Regions from separate parts of the Pseudomonas sp. Marseille-Q5115 genome, predicted to be linked through region 3. Evidence: predicted binding sites of a transcription regulator. Region 3 holds the regulator's gene; each other region holds the start of a gene.
What was found. Region 3 encodes FliA, which starts transcription of late flagellar genes. Its sites were predicted from a motif close to CTAAAGTTTNNNNNNNNNNNGCCGNTAA; they were not measured.

Region 1 (6,607 bases), 3.7 Mb from region 3:
AAAGCGCGTCAATGTCTGCTCCAGCAGGGCTTGGCAGGCCAGGGCGGTAAGCGGCGTTTTTTCCGAAGGCTTCCACACCACGGCATTACCGCACACCAAAGCCAGGGCCGTATTCCAGGCCCACACCGCCACCGGGAAGTTGAACGCGCTGATCACGCCTACTACGCCCAGCGGATGCCAGCTCTCCCGCATGTGGTGGCCAGGGCGCTCTGAGGCGATGGTCAAGCCGTACAGCTGGCGCGACAGCCCAACCGCGAAGTCGCAGATGTCGATCATTTCCTGCACTTCGCCCAAGCCTTCCTGGGTAATCTTGCCGGCCTCGACGGACACCAGCTCGCCGAGCTGAGCCTTGTTCTCTCGCAGCACTTCAGCGAACTGGCGCACCAGCTCACCGCGGCGAGGGGCCGGCACGTTGCGCCAGGTCAGGAATGCTTTATGGGCCGCGCCTATGCGCGCTTGAACTTCATCCTTGCCCTGCAAGGTGATCGACCCGATCTGGCTGCCGTCGATAGGGGTGAACACGGGATGGTTACCGTCGCGATAAGCCGTGGCGGGCACACCCAGGTGTTGCAGCAAACCGTCGATCATGTGAGTTCTCCGAGCGCATTCAACTTCGATGACTGGGATATTCGCTGCGAGGATGGCTACCCTCAAGCGATCATTTGGCAGCACATCATTCCGCGAGGGAATGACACGCGCTTGTGGTCAATGCTGAATGCAGCATCATAGCCCTTCCCGAAAATAAGGAATGAACCGAGGACTTTTTTTCGCTTGCCTCGTTCACGCCTGCGCCGCTTGAATAGGCCACGCTTACCTGCAACGGAGCCCCGCCATGCCTACCACTGGATTCGCCAGCCCGGACGATATCCGCGCCTCGTTTTCTCGCGCCATGTCGGCCATGTATCGTGCTGAGGTGCCACTGTACGGCGACCTGCTGGCCTTGGTAGCTGACGTCAACCAGGGCACCTTGGCCGCACGACCCGCACTTGCGGACGCCCTGCGCCTGGGAGGTGATCTGGAGCGGCTGGATGAGGAGCGTCACGGCGCGATAAGGGTAGGCACCGCCGAGGAACTGGCAACCCTGGCCCGCCTGTTTGCAGTGATGGGCATGCAGCCCGTGGGATACTACGACCTGTCGTCCGCGGGGGTACCGGTGCATTCCACGGCATTTCGAGCCGTACACGAGGACAGCCTGCGCATCAGCCCATTCCGGGTATTCACTTCGTTGCTGCGGCTGGAACTGATAGACGATGCGCCGTTACGTGAGATGGCCGCCGACTTGCTGGCCAAGCGGCAGATTTTCACCGCGAAGGCGCTCGCATTGATCGAACAACATGAAGTACAGGGCGGGCTGACACCGCCTGAGGCGGATAGCTTCGTGGCCGAGGCGCTGGAAACCTTCCGCTGGCATCGCCAGGCAACTGTTACTCAAGCACAGTACCAGTTGCTGCACGATCAGCACCGTTTGATAGCAGATGTGGTTGCCTTCAAGGGCCCGCACATCAACCACCTTACCCCTCGCACCCTGGACATCGACCACGTGCAGCAACAAATGCCAGCACGCGGGATCACGCCCAAGGCCGTGGTAGAGGGCCCACCGCAGCGCAAGCAACCGATCCTGCTACGGCAGACCAGCTTCAAGGCGCTGGAGGAAGCCGTTGCCTTCACCGATTCACAGGGCGCGGCAGGCTCGCACACCGCCCGCTTTGGCGAGATAGAGCAGCGCGGAGCCGCGCTTACGCCCGCCGGCCGCGCCCTGTACGACCAATTGCTGGAGAGGGCGCGAACGGGATTGGGCGGCGTACCCGCCGAACGCGATCCGCAGCGCTACACCGCTTTGCTTGAAGAAGCCTTCCGCGACTTCCCGGACGATGCTCAAGCCCTGCGCGAGCAGGGCCTGGCGTGGTTCCGCTATGCACCGACCGCCAAGGGCCTTGCAGAGGGCAGCCGCGGCAGAGACCTGACCACACTGCTGGCAGAGGGTGCGGTGCAGTGCGAGCCTGTGATCTACGAGGACTTCCTGCCGGTAAGTGCCGCGGGGATTTTCCAGTCCAACCTGGGTGGTGAAGCGCGCAGTGAATACGGCAGCAACGCAAACCGCGCGCAGTTCGAACAAGCGCTCGGCCGGCCGGTTATCGATGAAATGGCGCTGTATGAACAGACCCAGCTGCGCTCGCTGCAGGCGTGCGAGGCACAGCTGGGTTGACCTCTGGGGCTATCAGCCGCGAACGCGGAAGCGGTCCACTTCGCGGCTGAGGTCCTCGGCCAGGCTTTCCAGATCGCGGGCGGTGATAGCAAGGTTAGACACGGCCTCGCGCTGCTCGCTGTTGGCGTGGGCAATGCTTTGCAAGTTGCTGCTCAACAGGGTTGCGGTGTCGCTTTGCTCTTGAGTAGCGGTGGCGATAGCCGCGAATTGCTGACCGGCCATGCGGCTTTGTTCATCAATGCGCGACAGCGCGTCAGCCACCTTGGCGTTGCGTGACAAACCTTCCTGCATCAGCTGGTTGCCTTGCTCCATGGTCTGGATCGCCTGACCCGTTTGCTGCTGGATGCTGGCAATCATCGTGGAGATCTCATCAGTGGCCTGGCGAGTACGCGATGCCAGGCTGCGCACTTCATCCGCTACCACGGCAAAGCCACGGCCCTGCTCGCCTGCACGGGCGGCTTCGATCGCGGCGTTGAGCGCCAGCAGGTTGGTTTGCTCGGCGATGGAGGTGATCACACCAACGATGCCGCCGATTTCCTGCGAGCGCTGCCCCAGCGTGTCGATGACTTTAGCGGTGTCGCCCAGTGCGCCCGCGATCTGCTCAAGCGAAGACGAAGCCTGCTCCATGGACGATCGGCCGGTACGGGTATGCTCGGCATTCTGCTGCGCAACCCGTTCGGTTTCGCCCATGTTGTCGGCAATGTTCAACGAGGTTGCACTGAACTCCTCCACGGCGCCCGCCATGCTGGTGATCTCACCGCTCTGCTGCTCCATTCCCTCATAGGCACCGGCGGACAGGCTGGACAGTGCTTTCGCCCGATCGCTCACCTGCTCTGAAGCGGTGCGGATATGCCGAACCATGGTAGCCAAGGCATCGCCCATATGGTTGAAGCTGCGGGCAAACTGGGCAATTTCGTCCTTGCCGGCCACATTGAGACGCGCCTCCAGGTCGCCCGCGCCCAAGGCTTCGGCCTGGCGAACAAGGTCGCCCAACGGCTTGAGCCGGCGGCGCAGCAACACAATGGCGGCACCGACTGCCAGCACCGTGGCCAGCAAACTGCCCAGTACCAGCTGGGTGCCTACTTTCCACGTTACCGCGCGCAACTCCTCCAGCGGCATACTCGCCACTACACTCCACGGGCCTTGCTTGAAAGGCACTGCCACGGAGTAATAGCCGGCATCGCCGTCGTCCCAGAAGCGACCCTTGCCGGAATCGCCGTCGGCCCGGATAGCCGTGGCCGCGGCGTCCAGGTTCTTGACCCCGGCCGGCTGCACCAACCACTGGTTCTGCGCATCGAGCAGTGCGAGAGAACCACTTTTGCCGATACGGAACTGAGTGAGGTTGTCGAACTGCGCCTTCTGCGCATCGGTGTAATCGAAGCCCACGAACAACACAGCGATCACTTTGCCCGAACCATCACGTACCGGTGTGTATTGCGTCATGTACGAGCGGCCGAACAGCGCTGCGGCCCCCACATAGTTTTGCCCACCCAGCAGGCGCTGGTAGGCAGGGTGAGCGTGATCGAGCTGGGTGCCAATCGCTCGGGTGCCGTCCTGTTTGGTCAGGGACGTGCTGATACGGACGAAATCCTCGCCGCTGCGAACGAACACCGTCGCTACGCCTGCGGTCATCTTGCGGAAGTCGTCCACCTCACGGAAGTCGTTGTTCAGCACTTCATCGCCCAGCCACAGCCCGGGTGTAGCGGTACCGGCAACGGTCACCGGCTGCTCGGGGTGAAGGCTCAGGCCAGCGGAGAACCGGGACTCGAACAAGCCGCTCAGGCGCTGGGTGCTTTCGCGCAGCGTGTTATGGAAGGTGTCCAGCTGCTCGGACAACAGGCGAGCCTCGCTGGCCATATGTTCCTGGCGAGTCACCAGGTTGGCCTGGTCCAGGGAGCGCAGCGCAAACGCGGTACTGCCGCTGATCACTACGACCAGGACAAAAGCGAGCGCAGTGCCCAGCTGCCTGGCGATTAAAGCACGGGGTTGATTCATTTCAGCTCCTGTTGGAAGTGCCAGCTGGGCCGGTCTTGAGGCTTCCAAGGGTTTGTTCGGATAGTGTTGGATCCTGCCCGCCGGATCCTTGTAAGGAATTCGGCGGGGCTCGCGCATACTTGAGCGGTGTGCGTGGTTATTACGGGCGAGCGTTAGTTACCGCAGCACAGTCACCGCTGGCAATTGCATATTTGCGGCTTCGGTGCGCAAGTAGTCGCTGAGCCTGCGGATACGGTCGTTGCCAGGGCGGGTGCCCGGCCACACCAGGTAGTAGCTTTCACCACTGGCCACGGCGGTCGGCATGGGGAGGCTCAATCGACCTGCGGCGACGTCTTCGGCGACCATCAACAGGTCGCCGATGGATACCCCATAGCCGCGAGCGGCGGCAATCATACCTAATTCCAGCGTATCGAATACCTGCCCGCCCCGAAGGGATACGCCAGCGTCCAGCCCCATGCGTTGCAACCACCGTCGCCAATCCCGGCGATCCGGGGTGGGATGAAGCAGTTCAGCCCGCGCCAGGCGCTCGGGGGGCCACGGTGCCTGCGCGGCGAGCTCCGGCCCACCGACGGGGATGAGCAGCTCATCGAACAGCCAGGTCGCCTCCCAGTCGGCGGGGAACTTGCCATTGCCCAACAACACCGCGCAATCGAAGGGCTCCAGGCTGAAGTCCACGGCATCCACTTCCATCCACGCGCTGGTCAGCTGCACCTCATTGCCGGCCTGCAGGTGACGAAACCGGCTAAGCCGCGCCAGCAACCAGCGCATCGTCAAGGTGGAAGGTGCTTTCATACGTAAAATTCCGTCCTCCCCAAGCAGCGTGGCGCAGGCCCGCTCAAGCGAAGAGAAGCCGTCGCGTATGCCGGGCAGCAATAGCCGCCCCGACTCGCTCAACTGCAAACTGCGCCCGGCACGCAAGAACAGACGGCAGGCAAAGAAGTCCTCGAGCGTGCGCACGTGCCGGCTGACCGCGCTTTGCGTAATGGACAGCTCTTCGGCGGCACGGGTGAACGAGTTGTGCCTTGCCGCAGCCTCGAAGGCACGCATGGCATAGAGCGGCGGCAATCGACGTGTCATCACGAATCCCATGGGTTGAGCGCCAGGCATGAGTCATACTCATGCCACCGATCGCTATTATCCTTTTGTTAGCGAGCCGGGCAAGGCGCAGAATCACCTCTCCGATTCACTGGATCCTCTTTGCACATGCCGTTGACTCCTCGCTCCGAACTCAAGGCGCTGTTACGCCTGGCCGGCCCGCTGATTGCTTCGCAGTTGGCGCATATGCTGATGATCCTGACCGACACGATAATGATGGCGCGCATCGGCCCACAGGCGTTGGCCGGCGGAAGCCTGGGGGCCGCCAGCTATTCGTTCGTGTCGATTTTCTGCATTGGCGTGATCGCCGCGGTCGGCACGCTGGTGTCCATTCGTCATGGCGCTTCCGATCCCGCCGGCGTCACTCGGCTGACCCAGGCGGGGTTGTGGCTGGCATGGAGCCTTGCATTGGCCGGCGGGATACTGCTGTGGAACCTGCCGCCCGTGCTGCTGCACCTGGGCCAGGCGCCCGAAAACGTCGCCGCGGCCAGCGAGTTCCTGAAGGTGCTGGCGTTCGCCCTCCCCGGCTCCCTGAGCTTCATGGCACTGCGAGGCTTTACCAGCGCAGTGGGCAAGGCCGCGCCTGTGATGGTCATCAGCGTCGCAGCCACGGCGCTGAACCTCGTGTTGAACCTTGCGCTGATCGACGGCTGGCTCGGCCTGCCGCAAATGGGACTGATGGGTATTGGCCTGGTGACGGCTACCGTTACCACGGTGATGGGTCTCAGCCTGGCAGGCTATGTAAGCCGAGGCCGGAGCTATGCTGCCTACCCCTTCCTCCATGGCCTGGGGCGACCCTGCGCTGAGTCACTGAAGGAGTTGTGGCGCCTGGGGCTACCCATCGGCGGCACTTATGCAGTGGAGGTTGGCCTGTTCGCGTTCGCGGCGCTGTGCATGGGCAACATGGGCCAGACCCAGCTCGGTGCGCACCAGATTGCCCTACAGATCGTATCCGTCGCCTTTATGGTACCGGCGGGCCTTTCCTACGCCGTTACCTTGCGCATCGGCCGCCACTATGGCGCAGGCCAGTTGAATCAGGTACGTCAGGCCGGGCGAGTAGGTATTGGCTTCGGTGCCGCGATCATGCTGAGCTTTTCCCTTGTGCTATGGCTGATGCCTGGAGCACTGGTAGGCCTGTTCATTGACCGAAACGACCCGGCGTTTGCGGACATTTACACGCTGGCGCTGCAATTGCTCGCGGTAGCGGCCTGGTTCGAACTCTTCGATGGGGTACAAACCATCGCCATGGGCGCCATTCGCGGCTTAAAAGACGCCCGTCTTACGTTCCTGGTAGGCCTGGCCTGCTACTGG
Region 2 (6,607 bases), 320 kb from region 3:
CGCTCAAGTGGTCGTTGCAGCCCAGAAGCAGCGCGATGCGATCACGGTCGATGGCCAGGCTGCCGCTACGCAGGCGGTCGAGCAGGTCTTCGACCACATGAGCGAAGCTCACCAGCGGGTCGAGCCCGAACAGCCCGGCCGAGCCTTTGATGGTGTGGGCCGCGCGGAACACGGCGGCCAGGCACTGCATATCGCCCGGCTCGCTCTCCAGGCGCAGCAGCGCTTGCTCCATGTCCTGGAGGAGTTCGCGGGCTTCGGCGATAAAGGTCTGCAGTGCAGCGTCAAGGTTCATAGGCCGGTTTGTTCCTGAGGGTCAAAGATCACGAAGGCATCGCGAGGCCGGTCGCGGGGCAGAGCTGGAGCACGTCACGCACGGCATCACTGGCGGCGGTGAGGGCCAGGTCATGGCCGTCTGCGCGCAGCCGCTGCTGAATGAACAGCAACCACTGCAATCCCGCACCGTCCATTTCTGTCACTTGGCTGAGGTCCAGGCGCCAGGCGCTAGCTTGGGCGAGCCAGGCTTGCGCGGCAGCGTGCAGTTCGCCCACCTGGTAAATGGTCAGCTCGCTTTGCAAGGTGACCTGCAGCGCGTCGCCGGCTCGCTCTGCCACGATCATGGCGCGATCAGCTTGGCCACGGCGGCCAGCATCTGCGCTGGCTGGAAGGGCTTTACCACCCATGCACGGGCGCCAGCGGCCTGGCCTTCCTGCTTGCGGCTTTCCTGGGATTCGGTCGTGAGCATGATCACTGGCGTGAACTTGTACGCCGGCAGTTTCTTCAGCTCTTTCACGAAGGTAATGCCGTCCATGTTCGGCATGTTCACATCGCTGATCACCAGGTGGATCTTCTGGCCCGTCAGCTTGCGCAGTGCATCCTGGCCATCGCAGGCTTCCAGCACGTCGTAACCCTGTCCCTTGAGGGTGATACCTACTACTTGGCGAATGCTCGCGGAGTCATCCACCACCAATATGGACTTGGCCATATAACCTCCTGAAGGGTGATTTACTAAAGCGGTCAATACGCCGTTGCCCGAAAGGGCAGCGGCCTAGAAAAAGGTGATGGCGCTGTCGGCGGGCCGGGCGCTGCCCCGGCCGTGATGGTTGTTGCGCTGCTCTTGCATCGCATAGGTGCGTTCGGTTTCGGCCAGCCAGGCGTCCACGTCGAGGTGGAAGGGTTCGCCGGTCGCTTGGCAATGCGCCAACTGCTGATGCAGGCTTGCCATCCGTTCACGTACCTGAACGAGGATCTGGCTCACGCGGTCCTGGAACTGCAGCTCTACCAGCACCAGGGAAAGCTCATGGCCGATGCCGGTACTTTCGTCCTGCAGCAGCTGCGATGCGCTTTGCAGCTGCCCGGTGATGCCCTGGAAACGTCCCAACACGCCTTCGATGGTGTGCTCGGCATGCGCAACGGTGTCGTTCCCCTTGTCATTGCTTTCACCCGCCACTTCTACCAGGCGGCCGATGGCGGTATTGATCACATCCACCTTGGCGGACATTTTCTGGCCCGTTTCGCTGGACTGGCTCGACAATGAACGCACCGCATCGGCAACCACGGCAAAGCCGCGACCGGCTTCCCCGGCGCGTGCCGCTTCAATAGCGGCATTGAGCGCCAACAGGTTGGTTTGCTGAGCGATGGCGGCCACTTCCGCTGCCATCTGCCGCAACTCGCCGGTGTAGTCGGTAAGGTTGCGCACGGCGTGGAGCATTTCATTACGGCTTTGCTGGCTCACACGCAGCGTGTCCACCACTTCGGTCAGGGCGACCTGACTCTGGGACAGGCCTTCGCCTGCGCCTCCCTGGCCCATGTCACCGGCGGCCTGGCGCGAGGTGCTCACGGTGTGGTCGAGGCGTTGGGCAATGTCTACGAAGCGTTGGGTAAGCGCGCCAATGGCCGCTTCGGTCTGGTCACGCGAGGTGTCGATCTGGCGCATCCATACCGGCAATGCGGCGAGACACAAGCGCTGGGCATCTTCAACCCGAGGGGCTTCACCGGCAGGCGACTGGCTGGCGAGCTCACGCGCCTGCGCTTCGGCCGCCCGGTGCTGGCCGCGCCAGCCGCACAGCGCGCCGGCCACCACAGCGGGCGCGGCCACACAAATCGCGGTCAACCAGAACGGCAGGGTAGGCGCGCTTGCCAGCACGGCCAGTGAGACGGCTGCGCCCGCAGCGTTGAACAGCACAGGCGCGCAACGGGCGACAGGATGAACATCGCGATCGTTGGACTTCATGGGTAACCCTTGAGCAGCGGCCCCGGGCGGGGCAGGTACCCGGGTTATCCCCTATGGGCCCGATAACCTTAGTCAATCGCGCCGCCGTTCGTCGTAAAGCTGGATCCTATTATGCGAGGTTTGTACAGGCGCGCTGGCGTGTAAAACACCGCCTTTGGCGGCCAGACCGTTCGTAGTCAATGATCACGGGGCAGAGCAGGGGGATAACGAAACGGCGCTAATGCGGAGCACCGTGTACAACTTTTCATGGCCTTGCTTTCAGGCCGTTGCCGACTGTAGAAGTCGGCGGAGCCGGCGAACACAATGATCGCTGTGCCGGCCCCAAGCCCGTGCATGAATCTAGAAGTTCTTCGCGGCCCCCCGGGTGCCGGGGTATTCGATTTCCTGAACGATCTTGTTCTTGATGTCCAGGCGCTTTTTCTTCAGCGCGCTTACAGTGTTATCGTCAGCCGAGGCGCTCTCGGCATCGACCACTTGCCGGTCGATGTCCTCGTATTTGGTGACCAGGCTTTGCAGCAGTTTGTTGGTCTGCTGCAGCTTGTTCACTTCTTCTCGCGTTTTGCCCAGGTCGGCATAAAGATCATGTGTAGCTGGCATCGCTTCACCTCGCGGCTGGTGGATTATACGGAGCATAGCCGTTGATTCACGGTTTTGACCCTTGCAAGCGGGGCGTTCGTTCCCCTGACCTGGGCTATGCTAAGACCACTGGTCACTCCTGGCCGGCCGATGTGAGGACCTCCATGCCACACCTGCACCTGGAATACACCCGCAACCTGACTGGCCTCGAACCTGAGAAGCTCCTGCTCAAGCTGAACCATTCCTTGATGGCGAGCGGTCAGTTCGCCCATGAAGTGGATATCAAGGCCAGGGCCGTGCAGCTCGATCACTTCCGCGTAGGCATTGGCCTGGGTGAACGGGCGTTCGTGTACGTGAAGCTCGCCATACTTAGTGGCCGGTCGGCCGATGTAAAACGCAAACTATCTGAAGGGCTGCTTGGCGCCCTGCAAGAAGGCCTCACTGTGCCGCCCGGGCTGGATGTGCAGCTGGGTGTGGACATCGTCGACATGGACCGCGAAGCCTATGTCAAATGGCGAAGCCATGCCTGAGCACGCTGCGCCACTGTTTTGTGTGAGGGAAACCTGAAAGTTTCCTTCATAACTCATCAAGGTTTCGTTTAACTTGGTGCTAACACTTACTCCCGGCATATTTTTCACGAAAAGTTTATTTTCCTCGCCCTAAAGTTCGCTCGGCTCGGCTGGCGAGCGAACTTTGCGAACGTGAAAAATATGTCGATGATCAAACCGGTGCGCCCGGAAGTGATAACACTTGCGGCCAGTGCCTGCCTGTTGGCCTCGTTCAACCTTCCGTTGTGGCACCACCTTGGCGAAATCACGCGTAGCACCAGCGCTGGCTTGACGATTGCCTTCGCAGCCCTCATAGGGCTTGCGTTCAACCTCGTGCTCTCGTTGCTTGGCGGTCGCTGGACCCTAAAGCCCGTGTTGATGGTGCTGTTCCCCGTGAGCGCGGGCGCGGCCTGGTTCATGAACAAGTACGGCATCGTTATTGACCCCGGCATGTTCAGGAACATTGCGGAAACGGACGCCAGCGAAGTACGTGACCTGCTTTCGTTGAAGTTCATAGGGTATATGGGGTTGTGTGGCGTTATGCCCGCCGTGGTGATCTGGAAGTTGCCTGTAAGTTACCGCCCGGGGCTGCGCGGCCTATTTGCCAAACTTACCGCCCTGATCGGCAGTGCCGTGCTTATGGCGGTTATCGCGCTGAGCAACTACCAAGGCCTTGCCTCGCTGTTTCGTAACCATCACGAGCTGCGTTTGCTGGTAGTGCCAAGCAATGTGATAGGGGCTGGATTGGCGTACGTCAATGAACAGGTGGCTTCGGTCCGCCAACCCTTCGAGCAGATAGGCGCCGATGCCCACAAGGCCACGGCCTGGGCCAGCCATACCCGCCCATCGCTCACGGTGCTGGTGGTGGGCGAAAGCGTGCGGGCAGACAACGTAGGCCTGCTGGGCTATCAGCGCGATACCACCCCCGAGCTTGCCCAGGAGGAAGGCGTGCTGGCCTTTGCCCATGTGCAATCGTGCGGCACGGAAACCGCCGTGTCGGTGCCTTGCATGTTCTCCAACCTTGGGCGCAAGGCGTACACCGCCGTGCGGGCGCAGAACCAGGAAGGCTTGCTTGACGTGATCCAGCGTGCCGGGGTGAAGGTGGTCTGGCTGGACAACCAGTCAGGCTGCAAGGGTACCTGCGCCCGGGTGAGCTACCAGAACCTTGCTCAAAGCAAGGACGGCCATTACTGCGACGACGAATGCCACGATGGAATACTCCTGCGCGACCTTCCCGCCATGCTCGACAACCTGAAGGAGGACACGGTGCTGGTGTTGCATGAAATGGGTAGCCATGGGCCGGACTATTACAAGCGCTACCCGGCCGGGTTCGACTTTTTCACGCCTGTTTGCCGCAGCAATGCGCTGGATGCCTGCTCCCGGGAAAGCATCGTGAACGGGTATGACAACACCGTGCGCTACGCCGATCATGTGCTCGCTGGCCTGATCGACACGCTGCGCAGCCATGAGGGCAGGGTGGACAGCGCCATGCTGTACCTATCCGACCACGGCGAGTCGTTGGGTGAATACAACCTCTACCTGCACGGCACCCCCTACATGCTGGCCCCCGATCAACAGAAGCACGTTCCGCTGATCGCCTGGTTTTCCACGGGCTACCGCAGCACTTTCGCAGTAGACACTACCTGCCTGCGCCAGCGGCAAGGCCAGCCCTTGAGCCAGGACAACCTGTTCCATTCCATGCTTGGCCTTTTGGCCATCGACACCTCGGTATATGAGCCTGCCCTGGACCTTTTTGCAGGCTGCCGTGGCAACAAGCCATGACCCGGCTGTAACGGTCCTCGAGCGGCGCGATATATACTGCGCCCATTGTTTGAGGAGAGGCTTGTGGCCATAGCGATAGAGTGGATCCGTGACGACCAGGCGCTGGCGGCGCGGTGTGCTGCATGGCAGGCGCTGCCGTTCATTGCACTGGATACGGAATTCGTGCGAGTGGACACCTTCTACCCCAAGGTCGGGCTGTTGCAGGTGAGCGACGGGCATACGGCCTTTTTGATCGACCCGCTTGGCATTTCCGCCTGGGCGCCGCTGGCCGAGCTGTTGGCTGCGCCAGGGGTAGTGAAGGTGCTGCATGCTTGCAGCGAAGACCTCGAAGTTCTTGCCCGGCTGACCGGCCAGTTGCCGGCGCCGCTGTTCGATACGCAGCTGGCGGCCGCCTACCTGGGGCTGGGGTTCTCGATGGGCTATTCCCGCCTGGTGCAGGAAGTATTGGCAATCGAGCTGCCCAAGGGCGAAACCCGCTCCGACTGGCTGCAGCGGCCTCTCTCCGAACTTCAGGTGAGCTATGCCGCGGAAGATGCGCTGCACCTGGCCGAAGTGTATCAAGCGCTGCGCCCGCGCTTGAGCGACGAGCGCTTTGGCTGGGTACTGGATGACGGCCATGAGCTGGTAGCGCAATGGGGCCGCGAGGTTGACCCGCGTGAACTGTACCGTGACGCCCGGCTCGGCTGGAAACTCACTCCCGTGCAGCTGGCGGTGTTACGCGAACTGTATGCCTGGCGCGAAGAACAGGCGCGCCTGCGCGACGTGCCTCGTAACCGAGTGATCAAGGAACAGACGCTCTGGCCGCTTGCCCGCTTCCAGCCCAATAACCTGTCGGCGCTGGCGAAGATCGACGAAATGCACCCCCGCACCATCCGCCAGGACGGCGAAACCTTGCTTGCGCTTATTCATGATGCAGCCCACACCCCGGAAGCGGAACTGCCCGCGCCGTTGCCCGATCCTTTGCCAATGGAGGCCGCGGGCGTGCTCAAGCAGTTGCGCGCGGTAGGCCAGGCGGAGGCCGAGCGGCTGGGCATCGCCCCGGAACTGGTATTGCGCAAGAAAGTCCTCGAAGCCCTGCTGCGCAGCGGTTTCCCGAACGGGCCCTACACACTTCCCGATACCTTGCGCGGCTGGCGGCGCGAGCGGCTTGGCCAGGCCTTGCTCGATAACCTGGCCACCGTTGGAGGCGAACAGCCATGAAACGTATCTGCTCGATTTATCGCAGCCCCAAGAAAAACGAAATGTACCTCTACGTACTTAAAAGCGATGCGCTGGCCCGGGTGCCCGAAGGGCTGCTGACCGCGTTCGGTGCGCCGCATCATGCCTTCGACCTGGTGCTCAGCCCGGAGCGGCAGCTGGCCCGCGAGGATATTCACAAGGTGCTGGAAAACCTCGATGCCCAAGGCTACCACCTGCAGATGCCGCCGCCTGAAGCGGAGTACATCGAGCACCTTCCCGAGGAGCTGCTGCG
Region 3 (6,607 bases):
CGCGCTTGATCACCTGGCCGGTGAGGTCCTGATAGTCCTGTGCAAGCAGGATGTCGTTGAGATGGGCCGAGATAGCCGTGGCATCGCTTTCACTGCGTTGCAGAAAGCCATCCACGCGCTTTACCAGCTCGCGGAACTCGCCCGCATCCACCTCGCGGCGCATGAACCGCTGCCAGTCGGCGCGCACAGCGCGAGCCTCTTCAGCCAGGCCATGAACCACCGGCGTGCTTTGCTCCACCAGGTCCATGGTACGGTTGGCGGCGTTCTCGGTCAGGCGAACCACGTAGTCCAGCCGCTCGGTGGCATCGGTGATCTGCGAAACCTCCTCGGCCTTGGGCGAGCGAGGATCGATCTGGAAGTTGACGATAGCGCTGTGCAATTCGCGGGTAAGCTTGCCCACTTCCTGGTACAGCCCACGGTCCCGCGTTTGGTTCAATTGGTGAATCAACTGCACGGCGTCGCCGAAGCGGCCCTTTTCGAGGCTCTCCACCAACTGACGCGCATGGATTTTCAGGGTGGACTCGAAGTCCCCCAACGGCAGATTACTGGACTCCATAGCGCCCCCTGTGCGGCCTCTCAGCTGTTGACGCGCTCGAAGATTTTCTCGATCTTCTCTTTCAGCACCTGCGCGGTGAAGGGCTTGACCACATAGCCGTTGACGCCAGCCTGGGCCGCTTCGATGATTTGTTCACGCTTGGCTTCAGCGGTCACCATCAGCACTGGCAGGTGCTTGAGACGCTCATCTGCGCGCACGGTGCGCAGCAACTCGATACCGGTCATGCCCGGCATGTTCCAGTCGGTTACCAGGAAGTCGAAGGCGCCGCTTTGCAGCATGGGCAAAGCCGTATTGCCGTCGTCCGCTTCCGAGGTGTTGGTGAACCCCAGGTCGCGCAACAGGTTTTTAATGATCCGCCTCATCGTCGAAAAATCGTCAACGATCAGGATTTTCATGTTCTTGTCCAAGTAGACCTCCAAGCAGTCTCAAACGCGCCCACTCCGGGACGCGCAGTCAATCGAATCCGTTTACACCTGTACCTGCATGACTGCCTGAGCAGGCGTGGCGGGCGGTGATATCACATTGCCGCCGCACCGTTCCAGCACTCTCTGAAAAATTTGCGGGCCAGCCCCCGGGCCAGCGATGTCAGCGGGCGCGCCAGTCACCCAGGCGGCTGCGCAAACGCGCCGCGCACTGGCTATGCAACTGGCTCACACGAGACTCGCTCACCCCCAGTACTTCACCGATTTCCTTGAGGTTCAGTTCCTCGTCGTAATACAGCGACAGCACCAGGCGCTCCCGCTCGGGCAAGTTGGCAATGGCGTCAGCCAGTGCGCCCTGGAAGCGCTCGTCCTCCAGCCCGCGCGCGGGTTCGCCGCTGTGGCTGGCGCCGCCCTCGTGCAGGCCTTCATGCTCGCCGTCCTGCAACAGGTCGTCGAAACTGTACAGCCGGCTGCCCAAGGTATCGTTCAGCATCGAGTAATATTCCTCGATGCTGACCTTGAGTTCGGCAGCAACCTCGTGATCTTTAGCCTCACGACCGGTACGCGCTTCAATTTTGCGAATCGCGTCGCTCACGGTGCGGCTGTTGCGGTGGACGGAGCGCGGTGCCCAGTCGCCTTTGCGCACTTCGTCGAGCATCGCGCCGCGGATGCGGATACCGGCATAGGTCTCGAAACTCGCGCCCTTGCTGGAGTCGTACTTGTTGGCCACCTCGAGCAGGCCGATCATGCCGGCCTGGATGAGGTCTTCGACCTGTACGCTCGCGGGCAATCGCGCCAGCAGGTGATAGGCAATGCGCTTGACCAGAGGCGCATAGCGCTCGATCAGCTCATGCTGCTGCGACTGCCGAGAGGCGTTGTTGTACATCCGGTATCCACTGGCGCTCATGAGACAGGCCCCGCACTGGTTTGCTGTACCAAACGTTCGACGAAGAATTCCAGGTGCCCCCGCGGGTTGGCGGGCAGCGGCCAGGTATCGACTTTCTGAGCGATGGCCTTGAAGGCCAGCGCGCATTTCGAGCGCGGGAACGCTTCATATACGGCCCGCTGTTTCTGTACGGCCTTGCGCACGGTTTCGTCGTACGGCACCGCGCCTACGTATTGGAGCGCTACATCAAGGAAACGATCGGTTACCTTGGTGAGCTTGGCGAACAGGTTGCGCCCTTCCTGCGGGCTCTGGGCCATGTTGGCCAGCACGCGGAAGCGGTTCATGCCGTAGTCGCGGTTCAGCAGTTTGATCAAGGCGTAGGCATCGGTGATGGAAGTGGGCTCATCGCACACCACCAGCAGCACTTCCTGGGCGGCGCGCACGAAGCTCACTACCGAGTCGCCGATACCGGCCGCGGTGTCGATCACCAGTACGTCCAGGTTATCGCCGATCTCGCTGAAGGCCTGGATGAGGCCGGCGTGTTGCGCCGGGGTCAGATGGACCATGCTCTGGGTACCCGAGGCCGCCGGTACGATGCGTACCCCGCCCGGCCCCTGCAAGAGCACATCGCGCAGGTCGCAACGGCCCTCGATCACATCGGCGAGCGTGCGCTTGGGCGTGAGCCCCAGCAACACGTCGACGTTGGCCAGGCCAAGGTCGGCGTCCAGCAGCATCACCCGCCGGCCGAGTTCGGCCAGTGCCAGCGATAGGTTCACTGACACGTTTGTCTTCCCGACGCCGCCCTTGCCGCCGGTCACCGCGATCACCTGTACGGGATGCATGCTGCCCATTCGTTCTTTACCCTGTCACTGAGACGCTGGCTGCACCACGGCCCGCTTCGCCATCGAACAAGCCATTCGGCGAGCTGGCACAGCGTGTGGTGAAGGTAGGTTCCAAGCCAAACAGCGGCCTTTCGGACCCGCTGTCGCGCAACCAATTGCGCATGCATTCATTCATGTTCATTCCCCTCAGCCCGCACGTTTGCTGGGGCTGTGGTAGAGGTCAGCGAACATATCGGCCATGGCCTCTTCGCTGGGCTCTTCCTGCATTTGTACGCTCACCGCGCGGCTGACCAACTGATGCTTGCGGGGCAAATGAAGGTCATCCGGAATACGCGGGCCATCGGTAAGGTAGGCCACCGGCAGCTCGTGGCTGATCGCCAGGCTCAATACCTCGCCGAGGCTCGCCGTTTCGTCGAGCTTGGTGAGGATACAGCCTGCGAGGCCGCAACGCTTGTAACTATGGTAGGCCGCGGTCAAAACCTGCTTCTGGCTGGTGGTTGCCAGCACAAGGTAGTTGCGCGCGCGGATGCCCCGCCCGGCCAGGCTTTCGAGCTGTAGCTTGAGTGCCGGGTCGCTGGCTTGCAGGCCAGCGGTATCGATCAATACCACGCGTTTGCGCAGCAGCGGTTCCAGCGCCTGTGCCAGGGACTGGCCCGGATCGACGTGGGTAACCGGCACGTTGAGAATACGGCCGAGGGTTTTAAGTTGCTCCTGGGCGCCAATGCGGAAACTGTCCATGCTTACCAATGCTATATTTTGCGCGCCGTATTTAAGCACATATCGCGCGGCAAGCTTGGCCAGCGTAGTGGTTTTCCCCATGCCGGCCGGCCCGACCATGGCAATCACTCCGCCCTCTTCAAGCGGTTCGGCCTCGGGTGTGGAGATCATCCGGGCCAGGTGGGCCAGCAGCATGCGCCAGGCGTGACGCGGCTCGGCGATATCTTCGACCTGGCCAAGCAGGTCGCGCGCCAGCGGGCCGGAAAGGCCGATGCGTTGCAGCTTGCGCCACAGCGTAGCCTGCTCGGGGCGGGTACCTTGTAATTGGGTCCAGGCCAGCGAGCCCAGCTGCACTTCAAGCAGCTCGCGCAGGCCGGACAGCTCCGAGCGCATGGAATCGAACAGGCGCTGGTCCACCGCCGCAGGCGCAGGGGCTGGTGGCGCCGGCGGGCGCGGCGCTTCGCTGACGGTAGGTTCGATCAGCGGCTCGGGCGCGGTCAGGGGCAGGCCGGCGAACAGCTGGCGGTTGATCACGCCATCGCTGTTGCTGCGGGTGTCCAGCTCGGCCTGTGCCGAAACAATACGCGACTGGGTCTTACGCAGCTCGTCTTCGAGCTCGATGTTGGGCACGCGTGGCGCCAGGGCCGAGAGCTTGTAATCCAGCGCAGCGGTAAGCTCGACGCCGCCAGCGATCCGGCGGTTGCCGATGATCGCGGCGTCAGCGCCCAGCTCGTCACGCACCAGTTTCATGGCTTGACGCATATCCGCGGCGAAAAAACGCTTCACTTGCATATCCCGCTACCTCAGCCGTTGGGCCCTACTGTCGCAACGATCGTAACTTGCTTGTTATCCGGTATTTCCTGGTACGCCAGCACATGCAGGTTCGGCACCGCCAGGCGACCGAAACGCGAGAGCATCGTGCGTATCGGGCCGGCCACCAGCAGGATCGCCGGTTGGCCTTGCATTTCCTGACGCTGAGCCGCTTCGATCAAGGACCGCTGCAGCCGCTCCGCCATGCTCGGTTCCAGCAAAACGCCTTCTTCCTGACCCTGGCCAGCCTTGTGAATACTATTGAGCAATATCTGTTCCAACTTTGGTTCCAGAGTGATCACAGGCAGCTGAGACTCAGTCCCCACAATGCTTTGCACGATTGCACGCGACAGGCCGGCCCGCACAGCGGCCACAAGCGCGGCGGTATCTTGACTCCGCACACCGCTGTTGGCGATGGCTTCGGCGATGCTTCGAATGTCCCGCACGGGCACCTGTTCGGCGAGCAGCGCCTGCAACACTTTCAGTAAAGCAGACAAGCTGATAAGGCCTGGGACCAATTCCTCGGCCAGTTTCGGCGAGCCCTTGGCCAGTACCTGCAGCAGTTGCTGGACTTCTTCATGGCCGATCAACTCATGGGCATGCTTCTGGAGGATCTGGTTAAGGTGGGTGGCGACCACCGTACTGGCGTCCACCACGGTGTAGCCGAGGGACTGTGCCTGGCTGCGCGCACTGATCTCGATCCACACGGCTTCGAGGCCAAACGCCGGATCCCGCGCCTGAATCCCGTTGAGCGAGCCAAATACTTGACCAGGGTTGATGGCCAGCTCGCGGTCCGGATAGATCTCTGCCTCGGCGAGGATCACTCCCATCAGCGTCAAACGGTACGCGCTGGGCGCAAGGTCAAGGTTGTCGCGGATGTGCACGGTAGGCATCAGAAAGCCCAGATCCTGGGACAGCTTCTTGCGTACACCCTTGATCCGCGCCAGCAATTGGCCGCCCTGGTTGCGGTCCACCAGCGGAATCAACCGGTAGCCCACTTCCAGGCCGATCATGTCGATGGGGGTAACGTCATCCCAACCTAGCTCTTTGGTTTCCTGCGACCGCTGTGGCGACGGCAGCAGCTCCTGCTGGCGCTGCACTTCGGCGGCAGCTTCGATCTTCACCTGGTTCTTTTTCTTCCACAGCAGGTAAGCACCGCCACCGGCGGCGCCGGCCAGCGACAGAAACGCAATGTGCGGCATGCCGGGGATTAGCCCCATCACCGCCATCAAGCCTGCGGACACGCCCAACGCCTTGGGCGAATCGAACATCTGGCGGCTGATCTGCTTACCCATCTCTTCGGAGCCTGAGGCCCGAGTCACCATGATCGCGGCGGCAGTGGACAGCAGCAAAGAGGGCAACTGGGCTACCAGGCCGTCACCGATCGTGAGCAAGGCGTAGGTTGTGCCTGCATCGGCGAACGTCAGCCCGTGCTGCAGGATACCAACCGCCATGCCCCCGATAAGGTTGATGAACAGAATCAACAGGCCGGCGATGGCATCACCGCGCACAAACTTGCTGGCACCGTCCATCGAACCGTAGAACTCAGCCTCCTGGGCAACCTCGGTGCGGCGATGCTTCGCGGCTGCCTGGTCGATCAGGCCAGCGTTGAGGTCGGCGTCGATGGCCATCTGTTTGCCGGGCATCGCGTCCAGGGTAAACCTGGCGCTCACTTCGGAGATCCGCCCGGCACCCTTGGTGACCACCACGAAGTTGATGATCATCAAGATGGCGAACACCACGCCACCTACCACGTAGTTACCGCCGATCACGACTTCACCGAACGCCTGGATCACCTTACCCGCCGCCTGGTGCCCCTCGTGGCCGTGGAGCATTACCACGCGCGTGGAGGCTACGTTCAATGCCAGCCGCAACAAGGTGGCAACCAGGAGAATGGTCGGGAACACGGCAAAGTCCAGCGGCCGCAGGGCGTACACACTGACCAGCAGCACCACGATAGACAGCGCGATGTTGAACGTAAAAAACACGTCGAGCAGGAACGGCGGCACCGGCAACATCATCATTGCCAGCATCACAAGCAGAAGCAACGGCACACCCAGGTTGCCTTGGGTCAAGCTTCGTGCGTTGCTGAGTAACTGAGTCCGATCCACCGCCATCTATGATTCCCCACAAACTTTTGACGCTCATGCGTTCTAAATTGGGGTAGTGCAAGAAGCTCTCCAGTTTTGGCACTTCCTGCCGAGGAGCGTTCAATGGCTGCGCGACGACTGGTCTGGTAGGACCGGGTCGAAGCCGGAGGCGGAGCCCGGAAACCGCAGCATCTGCACTCCAGGTCGGTTCGGGAGCTCTGCCCCCTCCTACATTTCGCTTATGAATCAGGAAGATTTGGGTGGCGCTGGCGGTGGCTCGCCGC

Region 1: the regulator FliA is predicted to act here: its motif matches at 4,298-4,325, upstream of LG385_RS21305 (methyl-accepting chemotaxis protein).
Region 2: the regulator FliA is predicted to act here: its motif matches at 2,275-2,302, upstream of LG385_RS03145 (methyl-accepting chemotaxis protein).

Annotation. Positions count from the first base shown of each region.
Region 1 is NZ_CAKAKI010000001.1:4,668,903-4,675,509, reverse strand. It holds gene LG385_RS21315 (aldehyde dehydrogenase family protein) at 1-588, opposite strand, end outside; gene LG385_RS21310 (VOC family protein) at 833-2,206, shown strand; gene LG385_RS21305 (methyl-accepting chemotaxis protein) at 2,219-4,201, opposite strand; gene LG385_RS21300 (LysR substrate-binding domain-containing protein) at 4,358-5,278, opposite strand; gene LG385_RS21295 (NorM family multidrug efflux MATE transporter) at 5,399-6,607, shown strand, end outside.
Region 2 is NZ_CAKAKI010000001.1:671,082-677,688, forward strand. It holds gene LG385_RS03130 (chemotaxis protein CheA) at 1-292, opposite strand, end outside; gene LG385_RS03135 (lipid asymmetry maintenance protein MlaB) at 321-617, opposite strand; gene LG385_RS03140 (response regulator) at 614-982, opposite strand; gene LG385_RS03145 (methyl-accepting chemotaxis protein) at 1,046-2,230, opposite strand; gene LG385_RS03150 (DUF465 domain-containing protein) at 2,570-2,827, opposite strand; gene LG385_RS03155 (5-carboxymethyl-2-hydroxymuconate Delta-isomerase) at 2,971-3,336, shown strand; gene LG385_RS03160 (phosphoethanolamine transferase) at 3,517-5,136, shown strand; gene rnd (ribonuclease D) at 5,200-6,336, shown strand; gene LG385_RS03170 (YcgL domain-containing protein) at 6,333-6,607, shown strand, end outside.
Region 3 is NZ_CAKAKI010000001.1:989,798-996,404, reverse strand. It holds gene LG385_RS04750 (protein phosphatase CheZ) at 1-556, opposite strand, end outside; gene LG385_RS04745 (chemotaxis response regulator CheY) at 577-951, opposite strand; gene fliA (RNA polymerase sigma factor FliA) at 1,142-1,885, opposite strand; gene fleN (flagellar synthesis regulator FleN) at 1,882-2,715, opposite strand; gene flhF (flagellar biosynthesis protein FlhF) at 2,893-4,215, opposite strand; gene flhA (flagellar biosynthesis protein FlhA) at 4,227-6,344, opposite strand; gene flhB (flagellar biosynthesis protein FlhB) at 6,570-6,607, opposite strand, start outside.